Regions from separate parts of the Trichococcus sp. genome, predicted to be linked through region 2. Evidence: riboswitches for the same ligand, from Rfam matches in the RefSeq annotation. Region 2 holds a riboswitch; the other holds the start of a gene.
The links. A riboswitch is a leader RNA that binds a small molecule or an ion and turns the genes downstream of it on or off. The one in region 2 is predicted to bind fluoride.
Positions count from the first base shown of each region.

Region 1: another riboswitch for fluoride. It lies ahead of eno (phosphopyruvate hydratase); the one in region 2 lies ahead of ACTCCX_RS03195 (cation:proton antiporter domain-containing protein).

Region 1 covers NZ_JBSQPW010000018.1:3,728-11,530, reverse strand. The annotation lists gene melA (alpha-galactosidase) at 1-943, shown strand, start outside; gene ACTCCX_RS06570 (DUF1186 domain-containing protein) at 1,444-2,625, shown strand; fluoride riboswitch at 2,792-2,859, shown strand; gene eno (phosphopyruvate hydratase) at 2,931-4,208, shown strand; gene ACTCCX_RS06560 (hypothetical protein) at 4,641-4,961, shown strand; gene ACTCCX_RS06555 (alpha-glucoside-specific PTS transporter subunit IIBC) at 4,968-6,557, shown strand; gene ACTCCX_RS06550 (6-phospho-alpha-glucosidase) at 6,622-7,803, shown strand, end outside.
Region 2 covers NZ_JBSQPW010000007.1:53,861-61,663, reverse strand. The annotation lists gene ACTCCX_RS03210 (SIMPL domain-containing protein) at 1-418, opposite strand, end outside; gene ACTCCX_RS03205 (hypothetical protein) at 695-1,159, opposite strand; gene ACTCCX_RS03200 (hypothetical protein) at 1,229-1,987, opposite strand; fluoride riboswitch at 2,243-2,318, shown strand; gene ACTCCX_RS03195 (cation:proton antiporter domain-containing protein) at 2,362-3,546, shown strand; gene ACTCCX_RS03190 (class I SAM-dependent methyltransferase) at 3,593-4,339, opposite strand; gene ACTCCX_RS03185 (NAD(P)-dependent oxidoreductase) at 4,387-5,025, opposite strand; gene ACTCCX_RS03180 (MATE family efflux transporter) at 5,196-6,599, opposite strand; gene ACTCCX_RS03175 (GyrI-like domain-containing protein) at 6,630-7,142, opposite strand; gene ACTCCX_RS03170 (ClC family H(+)/Cl(-) exchange transporter) at 7,240-7,803, opposite strand, start outside.

The DNA of each region.
Region 1 (7,803 bases), on a different contig from region 2:
CACACTTCCTGTGATGTTTGAGTTTGCGAAAGAAATGGAAGAAGTTTGTCCGGATGCATGGCTACTGAACTACACCAATCCGATGGCGATTTTGACGATGGGCATGCTGAAAGCGACGAAGATCAAAACGGTCGGCTTGTGCCACAGTGTCCAAGTCTGTGTACCGGAACTGTTCGAACATCTGGGGATAAAAGATCAGTACAATCTGGATGAATTCCAATGGAAAATCGCCGGCATCAACCATATGGCCTGGCTGCTGGAAATCAACCGGAACGGAAAAGATTTCTACCCTGAAATCCGCAGTCTGGCTTCAAAAATCGCTGATCCCCATAAGGATTCTGTGCGTTTTGAATTGATGAAACATTTCGGCTACTATATCACGGAATCCAGCGAGCACAACGCAGAGTACCATCCATACTTCATCAAGAAAAATTATCCGGAGCTGATTGACCAATTGCAGATCCCGATCGATGAGTACTTGAGAAGATGCGTTGATCAAATTGCAGGTTGGGAAACTCAAAGAGAAGAAATCGTCAACAACGGTTCACTGGAACACACGAGAAGCCGCGAATATGCCTCTTATATTATGGATGCGATTACAACCGGAACCCCAGCTATGATTGCCGGGAATGTTTTGAATAAAGGTCTGATCACGAACTTGCCGGAAAATTGCTGTGTGGAAGTTCCGTGTTTGGTGGACAAGAATGGCGTTCAACCTACCTATGTGGGCGACCTGCCTACGCAACTGGCCGCATTGAACCGGACGAACATCAATGTCCAGGAACTGACTGTTGAAGCCGCAATGACACTCGAAAAAGACAAAATCTATCAAGCGGCCTTGATGGACCCGCATGCGAGTTCAGAACTGTCCATTTCCGAAATCAAAGCGATGGTTGACGAACTGATCGCTGCCCATGGCGATTACCTGCCGACCTATAAATGAGGACAAATAGGTGCGCGTAGGCAATCGGCTTCGGAGTACCCTATGATAAATCGAACGTCTATCTATGCAAAAAGTAGGAGCTGCCCCGAAAAGTTGGGCGGCTCCTGCTTTTTTTGGACTGGGGCGAGTTTGTCGTGCGAAAAACATGGATAATTCATAGTTATTCATGTTTAAGCAAAGATTCGGGCTCGAAAAGATGAATACTTTAGAGTTATTCATCTTTTCAATCAACGCGCCACCGTGGTGACCGCCAGCTACGGCCAGAGACGTGCTGCCCGGAGTTGAGCGACGCGCCGACCGATCATCATCGGCAAGCGAATGTTGGCCGGAGAAGAATGATTTTCAGGCAGCCGAACTCCGGCGAAGCCGAAGAAGCCGGAGGTGACAGTTTATTATCTGTTACTTTCCGCCCAGAAGTGCCCCGCGAAGTGCAGATATGGTAAACTAGAGGTACATAAAGTGCAGTGCTAAAAACCTATATCATTGGTGAGGTGTTAGTGATGGTAAGCAGAGAATTGAAAGTAACCATGTTGGAAGCAGTGGATAATCAATTGAGCATGAACGAACCAAAATGCACAAAGGATACTTTTGAACGGCTGATTGCTTCAGGCTGCAGCCCGCAAGAGGCGAAAGAAAGCATCGCTGAAGTTCTGTTGGACAGGATAACCGCGAGTTTGGCAACGGGAGAAGCTTTCGATGAAGCGGATTTCGGCAAGCGATTAGCCAGTATCGAAGGCAAAAGGAAACAGAATCCAGCCACTTTCGACCCTTCCGAAGAGACGATGGCTGAACTGATTGAGCGCATCAAATGCGATCCCGCCAGGATTTTCCCCGAAGCAGAGTTGACGGAAATCATTGCCAGAAAAGAAGAGGCGATTCCTTTGTTGCTGGCTCTTCTAAAAGAGGTAAGGGATAACGCAGAAAAATACAGCAACGATTTTGATTATTTTGGGCATATATATGCGGTTTTTCTGTTGGTTCAGTTCAGAGCTAAAGAAGCTTATCCTATCGTTCTGGAGCTGTTCAGTCTGCCGAATGGACTGGCAGACAAGTTGTTTGGGGATGCGGTGACGGATTATGCCGGAAGGATAATGGCATCCATTTGTGGCGATGATGTGGCACCCCTAAAGCAGCTGGCTGAGAATGAGGATGCTGATAAGTATGTCAGAGTCGAAGCTCTGATCGCATTGGCTATTTTGACATTGCACGGAGAGCTCGAACGGAAGGAGCTTATGGCTTATTACAAAGAACTGCTCCCCACAATCGACAACATGACCATTGTCACGTTGCTGATAAATCTCTGTACGGATATTTATCCGGGCGAGGTGTATGATGAAATCAAAGCAGCCTATGAAAATGATAAGGTGGATTATTTCATGATCGGCATGGAATCCGTGGATCATTCCATGCGGGAAGGCGAGGTGTCAGTTCTGGCTAGGGCCAAGAGGAACATACACTTGCAAAAAATCGATGATACGATCGATGAATTGATGGGTTGGGCCTATTTCAAATATAACCGAGGTCCTGTCAAAGAGAACTATTTTGAGCAGCTGATGAACAACGACGCGGGCTTCATGCCAAAGTCGAAGGGGACACCCGTCGTCAACGAACCAAAAATCGGCCGCAATGACCCTTGTCCTTGCGGGAGCGGCAAAAAGTACAAAAAGTGCTGCGGGAAATAAGGGCAAAACCGCTTAACAATGCATGTAGCTTATCGGCATTTCAATGACGGCCTCTTCTCTATGCAATTCCAACTTTGTTGAGCAATTTTGTAAATAGAATGGATTAGTAAGCGCAACCATTATAATAATTGATTTATTATTTTTTAATTGCTATACTTAACGAAAATAGAAAGTCGGCGATGGTGTTCGCCTTTAACTATCATAATAACTATGATTAATGACACCTACTTAAATAAAGGCGCAAAACCGCCTTTATTTAAGTGGGTGTCATTTTTTATTGTCTAATCATAAAGGAGGAGAAAATTTTGGCAGCGAAAATTCAGTTTATCAAAGCAAGGGAAGTATTCGATTCACGCGGCAACCCCACCGTTGAAGTGGACGTTCATTTAACGGATGGTTCATGGGGACGAGCTTCCGTGCCTTCAGGTGCATCTACTGGAGATAAAGAGGCGGTTGAGTTAAGAGATGGAGGCAAACGTTTAAAAGGTCTCGGGGTTTCAACTGCAGTGAATAATGTAAATACTGAAATCAACAGCTTATTAGTAAACCAATCCCCTTTTGATCAAGCACTCGTGGACGCATTAATGATTGAAGCAGATGGGACACCTAATAAAGGACGTTTAGGTGCTAATGCCATACTGGGTGTATCCATGGCCGTTGCCAGAGCGGCAGCTAACTCATTAAATATTCCTCTTTATCGCTATTTGGGCGGTGTTGATTTAGAATTGCCCTTGCCATTTTTTAATGTTATCAATGGCGGCAAACACGCTGACTCGGGTATAGACGTACAAGAATTTTTAATTACTCCTATTGGGACTTCCAGCTTTAGAAAAGGGTTAGAGATGGTAGCGGACACTTACCACACTCTGAAAAAAATGTTGAAAGATAAAGGGTTGGAGACAGCGGTAGGCGATGAAGGTGGTTTTGCCCCTCGCTTAAAATCCACTGAGGAGGCTCTTGGTTTCTTGGTTGAAGCTATCAAAGCAGCCGGGTATGAACCTGGTAAAGACATAGCGATTGCTATGGACCCTGCAGCCAGTGAATTCAGTTCCGACGGCGTCTATCATTTTGAAGGGAAAACGATGACTTCAGATCAGATGATCAGTTATTACCAAGATATTGTAGAGAAATACCCAATCATTTCCATTGAAGATGGTTTATCTGAACATGATTGGGATGGATTTAAAAAGTTGACAGAGGTATTGGGTGACCGCGTGCAATTGATCGGAGACGATATTTTTGTAACGAACCCAGAAATTTTCCAAGAAGGAATTGATAAAGGGATAGCTAATTCTATCTTAATTAAATTAAACCAAATTGGAACAGTTTCTGAATCGATTGCAGCTATTAAAATGGCTAGAAAAAACAATTATACAACCATGATTTCTCATAGGTCAGGTGAAACAGGCGATACATTTATTGCTGACTTCGCTGTAGCTATGAATGCAGGACAAATTAAAACCGGATCAATCGCGCGTTCTGAGCGAGTCGAAAAATATAACCAATTTTTACGAATAGAAGAGGAATTGGGTAATTCGGCACAAATGGCTCATTTCGACGTGAAAAAAAATAATTCAAAATAAGTTACATTATCTATAAGTTGTCTGTATTCAGTTTTTGAATTGTATAGCCAGAGCCCTGATGAAATCGGGGTTCTTTTTTGTAAGAGTTGAAAACACATGATTTCATGAGAGGATCATACGAAATCCAGTGCAGAAATTGTATTTGTATTTGGTAAGTGCAATAGGTGCGCTGTAAAATTCATTGAGGATGGTGGTATCCTATTGAAAGGCAATTATGCGACTATAATCAAAGATGTAGCACTTACAAATATCGAAGAAGATGATAAAGAACAGTCATCAGGTAAAATCATAAGGAAAAGCCAAGTCTATGCATTCTGTTTTCGAGAAAATAACTGGGATAACAAAAGCTTAAGAAAAAGTACTCGAAAAGTCTATAACGGGCTTTTAGAGTGCTTTTTTAGTTGTGGATCATTCGCAACAAAGTGATTCATAATGGCGGAAAAGGTTTGTTTATCGTTTAGATCAGGAATACGTCAGCGCAACCCCATAATGGCCGGAGACGCAAGGCTGTTTGTTGCCGTCGAACTTGATCTCGTAGGTCTCGACCGCTTGCGGTGGATTCAAGATGATGAAGCTGATGCGCAGCGGCACGGCTTGTATTTCCTCGGCAAGCGCCTTGAGAAATTTCTCAGGAAATGGGAAAAATGCCGTTATGAGAACGCTTTCCCTAAAGCGCCTCAAGTTATTGTTGGGGGCTACTGCCCGTGCTATAGTAGTCCCATGAAAAGGATTTCAAAAAACAAAAGGAGATGAAAAATGATGATGCAGAAACTTCAGCGTTTCGGCGGCGCCATGTTTACACCAGTACTATTATTCGCTTTTGCAGGGATTATCTTGTCGCTTTCGATCATGTTCCAAAATGAAATGTTGGTTGGTGGAATCGCAGCGGAAGGGACGATATGGAAAAACTTCTGGGCGGTTGTTGAGTCCGGTGGTTGGACAGTTTTTAATCAGATTGAGTTATTATTCGTTATCGGTTTACCTATGGGATTGGCGCAAAAAGCAAATGCCCGGGCAGCTTTAGAGTCGTTCGTTATCTATACGACATTCAACAACTTCTTGAGCAAAATTCTTCAGTTGATGGGACCAACTTTCAATGTTGACTTCACCCAAGAAGTTGGCGGCAACAGTGGACTGAAAATGATTGCCGGCACTAAGACTTTGGATACCAATCTGATCGGCGCTATCTTGATTGCAGCAATCGTTGTCTGGATCCACAATCGCTATTTTGAAAAGAAATTACCAGATTGGATCGGTATTTTCCAAGGTTCTTCGCTGGTTGTGATCATCGGATTCTTCCTGATGCTGCCGCTGGCGTTCCTGACAGCTTGGATTTGGCCGATCATCCAAGGCGGCATTGGTTCTGCACAAGGCTTTATGGCAAGTTCCGGGACATTCGGTGTTTGGTTGTATGTGTTCCTCGAAAGGATTTTGATTCCGACAGGTCTGCACCATTTCATTTATCAACCGTTCATCTTTGGTCCAGCGGTGGTGGAAGGTGGCTTGACTGCTGCTTGGTTGGAAAATCTGAATACTATCGCACAGTCAACTGAACCTTTGAAAGAACTGTTCCCTGCTGGTGGTTTCGCGCTGCATAATGTTTCCAAACTTTTCGCACCTCTGGGGATTGCGGCGGCTTTCTATGCGACAGCAAGTCCCGAGAAACGTAAGAAAACATTGGCCTTGTTGATTCCGACAGCGCTGACTGCCATTCTTTCCGGAATCACGGAACCGTTCGAATTCACGTTCCTCTTCATAGCACCGCAGTTGTTCTTGGTTCACTCTTTGTTGGCAGCAACGTTAGGCGCAACCGTCTATGCTTTCGGAGTTGTTGGAGATATCGGTGGCGGCTTGATTACGAACTTGTCGCAGTTCATCATTCCGATGTCGATCAATCATATGGGATCAGTTCTGACGCTGTTCGCGGTCGGCTTTGCTTTCAGTATCATCTACTTCTTTGTGTTCCGATTCGCCATTCTGAAGTATGACTTGAAAACACCTGGTCGTGAAGATGCGGAAGAAGTCAAGATGTACAGCAAACAAGAGTATCGTGAAAAGCAAGCCAAGAAAAATGCTGGCGCGTTGGCCGGCAATCCATATGCTGTAAGTGCTGCGCATTATATGGAAGCGTTAGGCGGCGTCGATAACATTGTCGAGGTGAACAACTGTGCGACAAGATTGCGTGTTACGGTGGCGGATGAAGCATTGGTGGCACCTGATGCGGAATTCAAAGAAGGCGGCGCGCATGGTCTCGTCAGAAATGGAAAGGCGTTCCAAGTGATTGTGGGTCTGGATGTTCCGCAAGTCCGAGAAGCGTTTGATCAGTTGGTTGCACAAAAGCCAATCTAACAACATATCCAATAGATTTATCATCATAAAAAACTAAATTAACAATAGAAAGGGAGAATAAAAAATGGAATTAAAAAAACAATCGATCGCTATCGCAGGCGGAGGCAGCACATTCACACCAGGAATCATCATGATGTTGTTGGAGAATCTGGAGATTTTTCCGATCAGACAAATCAAATTTTATGACAATGATCCGGAGAGACAAAAGCAAATCGCGGATGCCTGCGAAATCATCCTGAAAGAACGGGCACCTGAAATCACTTTCGTTGCAACAACTGATCCCGAGACTGCTTTTACGGATATCGATTTCGTGATGGCCCATATCCGTGTCGGAAAATATGCGATGCGTGAGAAAGATGAGAAAATTCCTTTGAAATATGGTGTCATCGGTCAGGAGACTTGTGGACCGGGCGGGATTGCATACGGCATGCGTTCGATTGGGGGCGTATTGGAATTAGTGGATTACATGGAGCAATATTCTCCTGATGCATGGATGCTGAACTACTCCAATCCAGCAGCGATCGTAGCCGAAGCGACTCGTAAACTTCGTCCAAACAGCAAAATCATCAACATATGCGACATGCCTGTAGGTATCGAACACCGCATGGCGGAAATTCTCGGGATGAAATCCCGCAAAGAACTTTCCATACGCTACTATGGATTGAACCACTTCGGCTGGTGGACAGATATCCGTGATAAAGACGGCAATGACCTGATGCCTGCAATCCAAAAGCATGTCAAAGAGCATGGCTATATCACGCCTGCCGAGCTGGAAGGAAAGGGCAGCGAGGAAGTGGAAGCAAGCTGGGTGCACACATTCGGAAAAGCTAAAGAAGTTTATCCACTGGATCCAAAAACCTTGCCGAATACTTATTTGAAGTACTACTTATTCCCACAAGACGAGGTCGAAAAAGCCAACCCTGAATACACACGCGCAAATGAGGTGATGGATCACCGTGAGAAAATGGTCTTTGGGGAGTGCAACCGCATTGCGCAACTTGGGACAGCAGTGAATTCCGAACTGGAAACGGACGATCACGCTTCTTACATCGTCGACCTGGCTCGGGCGATTGCGTACAATACGAAAGAGCGCATGCTGCTGATTGTGCCGAATAATGGGGCGATCTCCAACTTTGATCCGACAGCGATGGTGGAAATTCCGTGCATCGTAGGTTCGAATGGTCCTGAACCACTTGTTCAAGGCGAAATTCCTCGTTTCCAAAAAGGCTTGATGGAACAGCAAGTC
Region 2 (7,803 bases):
GCAAGGCTTGCTCGACAGCCTGGCGATCCTTCAGGAAAAAATAGACCGAAAATTCCGGATCCGCTTCGCAGATCGACAACGCCAAAAGAATTTCGCCAAGGCGCTTGCTGTCGTTCGCAAAGGTGATCTTCAGGTCGTTCCGGTAGCGGTAGCCGAGGAAGTAGCGCTTATTTTCGCCGCGGAAGTCGTTCCTGTGTTCATAAGCGCTGTCGATTGAAAAGTGTGAGGAGCGGATTTCCTTTTTTGGGAATCCGAGCGGCAACAAGGTTTCCCGGACTTGCTCCAGCGCCAAAGCGGCATGCTGCATCGCCAATTCGTACGTATCCTTGATATCCTCCAACTGCAGTGAAATGGCGATAGTATCAGGTGGAGCGCTGGCGAAACCTTTGCCTTTAACAGTCATCCTTGAAATTTCCATGTTGGTTGCCCCCTTTTTGAATGGATCTGCTTCAGTTTCCTTTAGATTAGCACTAAGAGAGCGTTTGCGCAAAGGTTCAGGACTGATTACCGGAAAGAAACTAATACTGGCAGCGAATTGAGTTTGATAGCGCACTTTCAGGTTCATGACAGCTGGTACCGCATTCGCTTGCCTCAAAGGCAGACACCTGCGGATTTTTCCGGATAAACCTCTGTTTCCCGATATCCAATCATTTTTCATCGCAAGTTTCCTACTATAATAAAAAAAAACAGCCGTTCAAGACGACTGTCGGGTTTCTGTTGCACTCTGTTTCTTTGACGCGAACCGATCAACCATTTTGCGCACGCCATAAGTTAAAGGAATCGAAAGGTACAATGCTACCTCCAGGCTGTGCATGAGGATGAATTCCGCGGCATTGATCGGGACAGGAAGCTCCATGCCCAAATGATACAACTGATAGGCTTGCTGCGCCTGCAACCCAGCCATCGCCAAAAAGAAGGCACTGCCCCAAAACGGCCGGCGTGTATACAGATCAAAAAACGCGTGCCGATAAACAACGTTGACTGCAAAGAACACAGCACTGATCATAATGATACTCTTGATAGCATTTTGGTACGAAATTCCTCCAAGTCTACCTTCCGGCATGGAAGTATAAACAATGAGCAGGGCAGCCATCAAAAGCATACTGTAGTAGCCGAATTGATACCTTATCTTTTTCTGATTATCGTCATAGAATTTCAAATTCATCCCTCCATAGGGTATGCAATACGAAAATGCCTTTGCCTCATTACCGGCAAATATTTTTCGAATCTATGCTTCCTCGAATTTTTTTACCAACGCTGTCATCTCTTGCTCCAGCATATCGATTTCGCAATAGGCAAGTTTCGGATTGTTCGCGGCGAAATAGCGGTAAATCTGATTCACGCGTACGCGGAATTGTTTTGGGCTGATCGGCAACTGGTTCGCACGTTTTACGCTGCCCTTTTCATTCAAAAGGAACTGTCGGTTCAAAGCATAGATGACCTGAACCCAGGAACAAGCCGCGTGGAAGAAGCTGCCGCTAGCGTAATGAATATCACCTTGCATGGCGGCGTGATGGCCGGATTCAACCGCCCTTGCCGCCTCCTTCATGAAATAAGCAATCGTCGCCTGGCGCATCGTTTCCGGATAAGCCCCTTGCATCAAAAGCTTTTCCTTCAACTTTGTAATCGGGCGGTCCGGCGTTTCCCAAAGAATCCTGCCATAATGAATTTCAGCGGCATAGCTGCTGTTCACAATGCCGAAAGGATAACCGTTCCCGTGTTCGATCTTTATTTTTCCTTCAAGGCAGTCCCCGATAGCCTGTCCCACACGTCCGCTTTCCCTTATACCGTAATCGATCGGCGACCCGGCGTCCGCCAGCTGGCTGATGACCTGATCCAAATCAGGATGGAGCGAGTCACTGGCGGCATAGTACAGGAGGATTGCTGCTTCCATGCTATTGCCTCCAGCTCCGCTACCCACGATGCCTTTTAATCCAGGAATGCTCTTTAGCTTGCTCACGATCTTCTCTCTGTTGATTTCATTCACGCATGCCACCTCACATTTTTCTGATGGAAAACCTTGTCGGAATGGCCGGTTAAAAAATTTTCCAGCCCCACAATCACGGGATCCGGCCTTTGATCATGCAATCTAATTACTTTTATCCTATCATTTTTGAGCGATTGTAGCAATTTTGATAATGTGCTCCTCATCCTAATAACGCGCAGTGGGAACAGAACTCAAACACAGATGTGGATTCCCATTCCCCTTGTCTGCCTTTCAAAAACATGCTATCATACTATCTATACTAACGGGAATGAATGTCTCCCGAAGCAAATCGCTTAAACCGCTTATACAAGCTGATGACTTCTGCGCAATAGGCGCAGTCTGTCTTCGGCTTTTTTAGTGGCAAAAATTTGGAGGTGCAGCTTTTGATATACAGTATCGCGCTAATTCTTATCCTTGGTTTTCTTCTCAGTTCGCTCTTCACCCGGTTCCAACTGCCCGGCTTGTTGGGATTGATTTTGACCGGCATCCTCTTGGGTCCCTATGGAACGGACCTGATGGCGCCGGAATTGCTGGCCATTTCGGCGGACATCCGCAAAATCGCTCTGATTGTCATTCTCGTGCGCGCAGGTTTGACCATGGATTTGGGCGATCTCAAAAAAATCGGCCGTCCTGCTGTACTGATGACTTTTTTGCCTGCAACATTTGAAATCCTGGCGGTCACGCTCTTGGCCCCGAAATTGTTGGGCATCACTTTACTGGAGGCTGCCATCCTCGGGGCTGTCCTTGGAGCTGTTTCGCCGGCTGTTGTCGTCCCGCGCATGATCATGTTGATCGAGAGCGGCTACGGCAAAACTAAAGGGATTCCGCAGATGATTCTGGCGGGCGCATCCGTCGATGACGTCTATGTCATCGTCCTGTTCACCTCGTTTATGGGTATGTACACAGGCAGCGGTTTCCAGGCAATTACGCTGCTTTCCGTTCCGGTTTCGATTGCGTTGGGCCTGCTCGGGGGTCTGTTGGTGGGTCTGGGTCTGGTATTTATCTTCCGGACGTTCCATATCCGCGATACGATGAAAGTCATGCTCGTGCTGAGTGCTTGCTTTCTGCTGGTTACGGTGGAGGATGCCTTTGCCAAATTCATTCCGTTCTCCGGACTGCTGGGCGTTATGGCCGTCGGAGCAACATTACTGAAAAAACGTCCGGAATTGGCCAAACGTCTCAATGATAAATTTTCCAAGATCTGGTCTGCAGCAGAAGTCTTCCTGTTCGTATTGGTAGGTGCGGCCGTAGATATCACGGCCTTGGGCGGCGCCGGTTTCGCGGCCGTCGCCTTGATCTTCGGCGCTTTGTTTTTCCGGATGCTGGCGGTTTTTCTGGCGGTTTCAGGCACAAACCTGAACACAAAGGAACGCATCTTCTCAGCGATGGCTTACACGCCGAAAGCAACGGTCCAAGCGGCCATCGGATCCATTCCTTTAGCTGCCGGAGTCGAAGCGGGCAGCATCATTTTGAGTGTCGCCGTCTTGGCGATCATTCTCACCGCGCCGATCGGAGCCACCTTCATTGACCGCACCTACAAGACTTTCCTGACCAAGTAAAAAATCGAGGTGCCTGTCCATCATCGGACAAGGCTCCTCGATTTTTTTATCTTTTCTGCATAATGTAGAAGACATAGTTGTAGTAAGCACTGTATTTTTCGAAATGCTTCATCTCCTGACGGTTCTCTTCCACTAAAGCTTTTGCGTCCTCGCTGTGGCCATGCCTTTCCAGGAATGCCGCTTCATTGGTTTCGTAATAATGGTAGTAGTGGGCAGTCCAGTCCGATTCGGGCAGAACGAAATGCGCCACCGGAATGTAGCCTGCATCCTCCGTTTGGGCAATCTTTTCGGCGATCGTCCCCATTTCCGGATAAACTTCGGTCCAATACTTATCCACAAGCTGCGGCCGTTCCGGCGTCAGCCAAGAGATTTCGGAGGCGACCAAATACCCGTCCTTTTTCAGCAGCGGCCGCCATTCCCGGATGCCTCTGGAAAAACCGATGTTGTAGATGGCACCTTCCGCCCAGATGACGTCCAAAGATTCGGGAGCGAAAGCAAGCTGTTCCATATCCATTTGCTTGACCGTCAAGCGGTTCGTGATGCCTTGCTGCAGGGCTTTGTGCTTGAGTATGCTCAAAAACTCCTTGCTGCTGTCGACTGCAGTGATGTGGGCCGGCGTCTGTTCGCTCAGCACCATCGTCTGTGCGCCGGTTCCGCAGCCTATGTCCAGCAATTGCGCCTGCAGGGTCAATTGCGGCAGAAATTGCAGGGCTTTGATGGTGCTCTGTTGGCTACCGGGGCCTTGGCGCGGGTTATTTTTGTGAAAATCGATGATCAAATCCGATGATTCCATGAGTTTCCCTCCTGATCTTCGTCTGTCATGACTGTCAGCTACAGGACTCACTGCCGTTCGCCGACGACTGTGTAGCGTTGCCTCAGATGCCGTTGTCTTTCGATTTCATCCACAAGCGCAATCGCATAATCCGCGTAACTGATGTAACTCTCGTCTTCGCTGTTCAGCAGCAGCGTTTCAGCCCCTTCTGCGTATTTCCCGGTCCGGTTGCCGTTCGGGTCAAAATAAGCGGATGGCGATAGATAAGACCAATTGACCTTGCTTTCCTTCAGAATGTTGAGTGCTTTGGCCATATTCGTTGCAGTTGGTTTGAAAGCCTCGGGAAAATTGGCCGTTTCCATTACCCGGATCGTTTTCCCGGGATCCGCGTAAAGGCTGCCGGCACCACCTACGACAATCAAACGCGTTTCCGGCAGGTGCTCCAGTTCATCGATTAAGGACTGTAGCGAGGTGACATGCTCCTCTTCCATCCCCGCCGGCGCATTGAATGCGTCCACAATCACATCGAACCCTCTCAGATCTTCCACCTGCACATCGAAAATATCCCGCTCCAATATGGCTATCGCTGTGTCTTCGAGCTTGGCGGGGTTCCGGATGATGGCGGTCACCTCATGTCCACGGGCATGCGCTTCCTCCAATATCAACCTGCCTTGTCTGCCTGTCGCTCCGATGATTCCGATTTTCACTGAAAACCCTCCGTTCTGGTACCAACCATCTTTCTGTCCCTTTCATTTTAGGATTCCGGAGAATAAAAGTAAAGCCGGACACTTATCCGGAAACGAAAACACCAGATCCCGAAAATCCATTAAAAAGCCCTGCAGCACCACGACACGGCTCTGCAAGGCTTTCACTTTTTTTATTTTTCTGTCGCAACATCTGCAATTGTGTGCGGGTAGATGTTGGCAATGACTTCTTTATCGATTTTTTTGTTGAAATAAATGCTCATGACAAAAGCAAAGACTTCCGCAATCGGAAACGCCCACCAGACCAGCGCAACGTTCCCCATCAAAGAAAGCAGATAGGCTGCCGGCAGCAGCACCACGACCTGACGGATAAGCGAGACCCATAGACTCAGGCCGCCTCTCCCGAAGGCTTGGTACACTGAACCGGAAACGATGTTGTAGCCTGCAGCAACGTAGCAGAGGCTGATGATCCGCAAAGCCGGGATGCCGATTTCCAGCATTTCAGCAGATGCATTGAACAATTGCAGAAGTGTGCCGGGCATAACCAAGAAAAGGGCAGCGCCGATGAACATGATCGCCGTCGCATATCTTTTAGACAAGCTGATGGTCTGCTTGATCCGTTCTTTTTGATTGGCACCAAAGTTGTAGGCGATGATCGGAACCATCCCATTGTTCAGACCGAAAACCGGCATGAAGATGAAACTCTGCAGCTTGAAGTAGACACCGAAGACAGCGGTCGCAGTAGGGGTGAAACGGATCAGGATGTTGTTCAGGCTCAAATTCAGGAAGGAACCTACAGCTTGCATCAAAATCGAAGGCCCCCCGATGGAATAGATTTTCTTGATCGTTTGCATATCCGGGCGGAACCCTTTGAACGATAAAGTGATTTCCTTATTGAAGCGAACGTTGAAAAAAAATGCCAGTGAAGCCGCGGCTATCTGTCCGATAACCGTTGCGATCGCAGCGCCCCTTGTCCCCATCGCCGGAACCCCTAACCAACCAAAGATGAAGATCGGATCCAAAATGATGTTCAAAATCGCTCCGGTTGCTTGGGTCGTCATCGTGTACAACGTTCTGCCGGTCGATTGAAGCAAGCGTTCCATGCTGACCTGCATAAAAATCCCGAATGAGAAGACGCTGATTACTTGCAGGTAGTCGATTCCGTAGGCGATGATTTCTGCATCCTTCGTCTGAAAGGAGAAATAGAGCGGAATGAAGAATAGGCCCAACGCCAAAAACAGCAGGAAATGCACAGCATTCAGGAAAATACCGTTATCGGCCGTGCTGTTTGCGGCCTCGTAATTTTTTTCGCCGAGGCGTCTGGAAACCAACGCATTGATCCCGACTCCGGTCCCGACCGCCAAAGCGATCATCAAGTTCTGCACCGGGAAGGCCAATGATACGGCAGTCAGGGCTTTTTCGCTGATCTGGGCCACAAAGATGCTGTCGACGACATTGTATAAAGCTTGCACCAACATGGAGATCATCATCGGAACGGACATGGAGATCAATAATTTGTTTACGGGCATGACACCCATCTTGTTTTCTGCCATTGCTGGCTGTTTATTTTGTTGCATATTGTTTCCTTTCCAAAAAAGTGGAGCCGTCTATTCGACGGCTCGCCTTTTTGTAGCTATAATTTTTAATTTTTCATCTGCCTCTTGGATGGGCAATTCGATTTTGGTCAAGTACTCCTGTGGAGTGTAACCTTCGCCATTGTAGTAGGTCTCATAAGAGATGCCATTCGTTTCGAAATCATGGAACTCCAGCCACTGATCCATTTCCTGGTAAATTTTCGGAATTTCATTATAGGGACCGATATGCAGGCAGGATACGCGTTTCCCTGCCGGAATGACGGACATGCGGATATCATCCTGCGAGGGCAGCATTTTTGCGATTGGATAACCTACCTCGATTTCAACATTTTGTTTCGTGAATGAGTAATAAATCGTGAAACAGGGACCTGAAGGCAGTTCTTCCAACAAATTCAGATAGGTCAGGATTTTTTCCCGGCAGTCTTCTATCTTCATTTGCATATTTTTCAGCGTCGTTTCCGTTTTGATGGAAATGATGCGCTGCTCCGGCTGATTGGTCAATGTGATTTCTGAAATTCTTCCCATTTACAGAACCCCCTCTATCAAAGCTTATGCTACACCGACTTTAGAAAACTTCAATATAAGGATAGCACACTTTTCAGAAAAAAAACGTCTTGATGCATCAAGTGTTGAAAAGTTGCCTCTTTTCCAATTGCCTCAGTTCTTCTTGAACAGTCTTGGCCAGTCCCTGATCCGTTAAGACATGCAGCACATCTCCCGTATGCATAACGGTTTTCCCGGTTGCCACCACATTCTGTTGGCCTCTGCGGATCGATGTCACCAATACATCCTCAGGCCACCGTACCTCACGGATTTTTTTTCCTGAAAAATGACTTTCGGCTCTGACCGGTAGATCAAACAGATATTTTTTGCCGTTGCGCCTGCTATCATGCGAAGCGATTAGCCTTTCCAAAAGGCTTTCGTAGATGGGGTCCACCCCCAACAAATCGGCGGTGACAAAGGCGCTGAATGAACAAATGGCTAGAGGCATCAACTGATTCATCCCGCCGACCATCTCCGTCACCAAAATGATGGCAGTCAAAGGTGCTTTTCCGATTGCTGTGAAATAACCCGCCATCGCAAAAATGATGAAATGCGGCAAATATTGCGGATCGAACGAAATCAGAGCCAAAGCCGCTTTTCCGTAGATGGCGCCTAAGATTGCCCCCAACGATAAGATCGGCAG